Regions from separate parts of the Pseudarthrobacter sp. TE3704 genome, predicted to be linked through region 1. Evidence: riboswitches for the same ligand, from Rfam matches in the RefSeq annotation. Region 1 holds a riboswitch; the other holds the start of a gene.
What was found. Region 1 has a riboswitch for glycine ahead of gcvP (aminomethyl-transferring glycine dehydrogenase). Riboswitches for the same ligand answer to the same signal wherever they lie in the genome.

Region 1 (2,445 bases):
TGAAGATCATGAACAGGCCCACGATGATCAGCGCTGCGATGGCGAGGATCTTGATGAGGGCGAACCAGAATTCCGTTTCACCGAACGCCTTCACGGTGGCGAGGTTGAGCAGCAGGAGAATGGCGACCGTGGCCAGCCCGGGGATCCACAGCGGCAGTGAGGGCCAGAGTTCCCGGGAGTACCCGGCGATGGCGATGACGTCGGCAATGCCGGTGATCACCCAGCAGAACCAGTAGGTCCATCCCGTGAAGAACCCGGCCCAGGGCCCCAGGAGGTCGGCCGCGAAATCGCTGAAGGACTTGTAGTTCAGGTTACTCAGCAGCAGTTCGCCCATGGCCCGCATCACGAAGAAGAGCATGAACCCGATGATCATGTACACAAAGATCACGGACGGGCCGGCCGCGGAGATTGTTTTGCCGGAGCCCATGAAGAGGCCCGTGCCAATGGCTCCGCCGATGGCGATGAGCTGGATGTGCCGGTTGCTGAGCTGCCGCTCCAGGTGCGGGGGTTCGCTGTGTTGGGCAGTGCCTGGGTGTGGTTGGCCGCTGGGGGACGTCGGGGGATGAATCGTCATGAGGAACTCCATCGTTCAAGCAGCACCGTCAAGTGCCACAAAGATTCGGTTCCTCCCCGCTCTGTACAGGACCTGAGAGTTTCCGCAGCCATAAAGGCGTGCTTGCACCGTCGGTGAGCCAGGACCTGCCTGGCTGCTTTCCAGAGTTGCCTTTCCGCGGCGGTACGGGGGCCTGAGAGTTTCCTGGGGAGGGTTTGCTCCTACGGCGCCTGCTGAATGTACCGGGCAGGACTCTCCCGCCGCAGGTCAAAGGCATTTTAAGTTAGAAGTCGTGATCAGTTGCGAAGCAGCGCCGATCACGGGTTTAGTGTGGTTCCGGTCACGAACGATTGTCAAACCCCTGCCCGCAACAACGTCGCGAAACCGCTGCTCCCGCCCGTCATGGCTGGACGGATTTGCTTTCGGAGCCCTTCAGCCTGTACCTTGTGAGCCGAATCACCCACATTTGAATAAGCCTTTCGAGCTGTGACGGGAGAGTCCTCCCGGAGCGACACCGGGCAGGCGCCGTAGGAGCAAATCCTCCCCAGGAATCTCTCAGGCCCATGTACCGTCACGGCGAGGCGACTCTGGAAAGCAGCCCGGTTACATCCCCTTTGACGAGGGGTCCCGGACTCACCGACGGTGCAAGGCGGGCCCTGCCACAAACAGGCTCCACCGGAATCTCTCAGGTCCAATACAGAGCGGGGAGGAACCCAAACCATGCCGTGCCACCCGTGGCCGGCCAGACCTGGAGTTCCTCATGACGATTCAATCCCTTCCATCGACTTTTGCCGACCGGCACATCGGCGCGCGCCGCCAGGCCGACGTCGACGCGATGCTCAAAGCCGTGGGCTACGACAGCGTGGACGGTCTCGTGGACGTTGCCGTTCCTGCCTCGATCCGCCAGGACAAGGCCCTCCGGCTGGCAGACGCACTGAGCGAGGTTGAGGTCCTGGCCGAGCTGCGCCGGATCGCCGCCAAAAACAAGACCGCGGTCCAGATGATCGGCCAGGGCTACTACGACACCGTCACCCCGGCCGTCATCCGCCGCAACGTCCTGGAAGCGCCGGCCTGGTACACGGCCTACACCCCCTACCAGCCTGAAATTTCCCAGGGCCGGCTTGAGGCGCTGCTGAACTTCCAGACCATGGTCCAGGACCTGACCGCGCTTCCGGTCGCCAACGCCTCGCTGTTGGACGAAGCCACCGCCGTGGCAGAGGCCGTGCTGCTGATGCGCCGGGCCAACAAGAATAAGGACGCCAAGGACGGCAAGACCGTCCTGGATGCCGATTGCCTTCCCCAGACCATTGCCATCGTTCAGGGCCGCGCCGAGGCGCTCGGGTTCGAGGTGGAGGTCGCCGACCTGTCCGCGGGCTTGCCGGATGGCGACATCAACGGCATTGTCCTGCAGCAGCCCGGAGTCTCGGGCCGGGTGTGGGACCAGTCCGCGGTCATCACCGAAGCCAAGGAACGCGGCGCCCTCGTCACCGTCGCTGCCGACCTCCTGGCCCTGACCCTGATCACCCCGCCGGGTGAGCAGGGCGCCGACATCGCCGTCGGCTCCACCCAGCGCTTTGGCGTGCCGCTGTTCTTCGGCGGCCCGCACGCGGCCTACATGGCCGTCCGGACCGGCATGGAACGTACCCTCCCGGGCCGCATCGTCGGTGTGTCCAAGGACAACGCAGGCGCGCCCGCCTACCGGCTCGCGCTGCAGACCCGCGAGCAGCACATCCGCCGCGAGAAGGCGACATCGAACATCTGCACCGCCCAGGCGCTGCTCGCCATCGTGTCCTCCTTCTACGCCGTTTACCACGGCCCGGACGGTTTGAAGGCCATCGCCGAGCGGGTCCACAACAACACCCGGGTGCTCGCCACTGCCCTCGCCAAGGTGG
Region 2 (2,445 bases), on a different contig from region 1:
CGATGCCGCGCAGGTTGATGCCCTTGGCCTCGGCGGCCGCAACGATTTCGGCAGCCCTGCCGGGCACGCGGACGGTGACCGTGTCGAAGAAGGAGGTGTGCAGAACCTCTGCCCCGGCAGCTTTCAGGGAAGCAGCCAGCGTGCGGGCGTGGCGGTTGGCGGTCTGGGCGATCGCCTTCAGCCCCTCGGGGCCGTGGTAAACGGCGTACATCGACGCAACGATGGCCAGCAGGGCCTGCGCGGTGCAAATGTTCGACGTCGCCTTCTCGCGCCGGATGTGCTGTTCGCGGGTCTGCAGCGCAAGCCGGTAGGCGGGGACACCGGCGTCGTCCTTGGACACGCCCACCAGGCGGCCGGGCATGGAGCGCTCGAGCCCCTTCTGGACTGCCATGTACGCGGCGTGCGGGCCGCCGAAAAACAGCGGGACGCCAAAACGCTGGGCCGAGCCGACGGCGATATCGGCGCCTTGCTCACCCGGCGGGGTGATCAGGGTCAGCGCCAGGAGGTCAGCCGCCACGGTCACGAGCGCGCCGCGTTCCTTGGCTTCAGCGATAACGGCGGAGTGGTCGAAGACGCGGCCCGAAACGCCGGGCTGCTGCAGCACGATGCCGTTGATGGCACCCTCCGGCAGGCCCGCGGACAGGTCAGCGATTTCAACCTCGAAGCCGAGCGCCTCAGCGCGGCCCTTGACGATCGCGATGGTCTGCGGCAGGCAGTCCGCGTCCAGGACGGTCTTGCCATCCCTGGCGTCCTTGTTCTTGTTCGCGCGGCGCATCATGAGTACCGCTTCGGCCACGGCGGTGGCTTCATCGAGCAGGGACGCGTTGGCGATGGGCAGGCCAACGAGGTCCTGGACCATGGTCTGGAAGTTCAGCAGCGCCTCAAGCCGGCCCTGCGAAATTTCAGGCTGGTACGGGGTGTAGGCCGTGTACCAGGCCGGGGATTCCAGGATGTTGCGGCGGATCACGGGCGGGGTCACCGTGTCGAAGTAGCCCTGGCCGATCATCTGCACGGCCGTCCTGTTCTTGGCTGCCAGCTTGCGCAGTTCGGCGAGCGCTTCCACCTCGCTCAGGGCCGCGGACAGTTTCAGCGGGGTTTCCTGGCGGATGTCCTTGGGGACCGCCGTATCAACCAGGGCGTCCACGGTGTCGAAGCCGACGGCTTGCAACATGGCGTCGACGTCGGCCTGGCGCCGTGCGCCAATATGACGGTCAACGAAAGTGGCAGCGGCCGGGGAGGCGGAGGCCGGGGAGGCGGAGGCCGGAGATACGGTCACGAGGAACTCCATAATTCAGGTGGCGCAGGGTACGCCACATCGATTCGGGTTCCTCCCCGCTCTGTATTGGACCTGAGAGTTTCCGCGTTGCCGTGCTTGCGCATGGCCCCGCTTGCACCGTCGGTGAGCACAACAGTCCTTGGTCTCCCGGAGCCAGGATGGCCCAGGCGGACTGCCTGCTGCTTTCCAGAGGTGCCTCGCCGCGGCGGTACATGGGCCTGTGAGATTCCTGGGGAGGGTTTGCTCCTACGGCGCCTGCTTGTACTTTCGGCAGAACTCTCCCGCCGCAGATCAAAGGCTATTCATTTGGATTGCCGCGAACGGCCGGTGACGGCCTTCACAGCCTCCAATTGTCCTACGCCGCAGCCTTTCGGGCAAATGGCTGCCTACCTGCGCAGGCGCTCCAGGGCAGCAAGGAGATTGTCCACATCCGCGGCGGCACCGCCTTCCGGCATGGGGCCGACGGCCAACATGGCATTGAAGTAGAGCCCGTCCCCCATGTAGAGCACTGCTTTGGCCAGTGCCGGGCCCACATCGGCGGCGATCTCGTCCAGCCAGCGCTGCTGGATGGCAGCGAAGCGGCGGCGCGTTTCCTCGTGTGCCACTTCTGCGAGCCGGGTCGCGGCGACGATTGCCCGGTCCAGCGGGGTGTCAGCCCAGACGGAGGACCTGATGAAGTATGCGGCGGCCCCCTCCTCCGCCTTGGCCATGGCATCGGCGTCGGCTCCGGCCAGTTCGTCCAGCCGGTCCAGCAGCACCTGGATCAGGGCTTCCTTGTTGGGAAAGTGGTAGAGCAGGCCGCCCTTGGAAACCCCGGCCTTCGCCGCGACGGCATCAAGGGTGGCTGCACGCTCCCCCACATCGATCAGCAGGGCTTCAAAGGCGTCAAGTACGGCGTCGCGGGCTACGGGCTTCCGGGGCATGCCTCTAATCATGCCTTCCTCCACGCACCATTCCTCAAACCCAGCGATTCGTAACTATACCGTCCAGACGGTACAGTTATGGCATGACCATTTCCGCTGGCACCACCAGGACCTTCGCATCCGCTTCCGGCAGTCCGTTTTTCCGGGCCCCGTGGCGCGACTGGCTTGCCCTGGGACTGCTGATGTTCCCGGTGCTGCTGGTCGCGGTGGACAACACCGCGCTGACGTTTGCCCTGCCCGCCATCG

Region 2: it holds a riboswitch for glycine, as region 1 does, so the genes downstream of both, gcvP (aminomethyl-transferring glycine dehydrogenase) here and gcvP (aminomethyl-transferring glycine dehydrogenase) in region 1, are expected to answer to the same signal.

Annotation. Positions count from the first base shown of each region.
Region 1 covers NZ_JBWCCJ010000001.1:801,287-803,731, reverse strand. Annotated here, with positions in the region: gene ACZ9BC_RS03740 (amino acid permease) at 1-574, opposite strand, end outside; glycine riboswitch at 626-723, opposite strand; glycine riboswitch at 725-823, opposite strand; glycine riboswitch at 1,034-1,134, shown strand; gene gcvP (aminomethyl-transferring glycine dehydrogenase) at 1,314-2,445, shown strand, end outside.
Region 2 covers NZ_JBWCCJ010000015.1:10,183-12,627, forward strand. Annotated here, with positions in the region: gene gcvP (aminomethyl-transferring glycine dehydrogenase) at 1-1,288, opposite strand, end outside; glycine riboswitch at 1,473-1,570, opposite strand; gene ACZ9BC_RS22285 (TetR/AcrR family transcriptional regulator) at 1,663-2,199, opposite strand; gene ACZ9BC_RS22290 (MFS transporter) at 2,283-2,445, shown strand, end outside.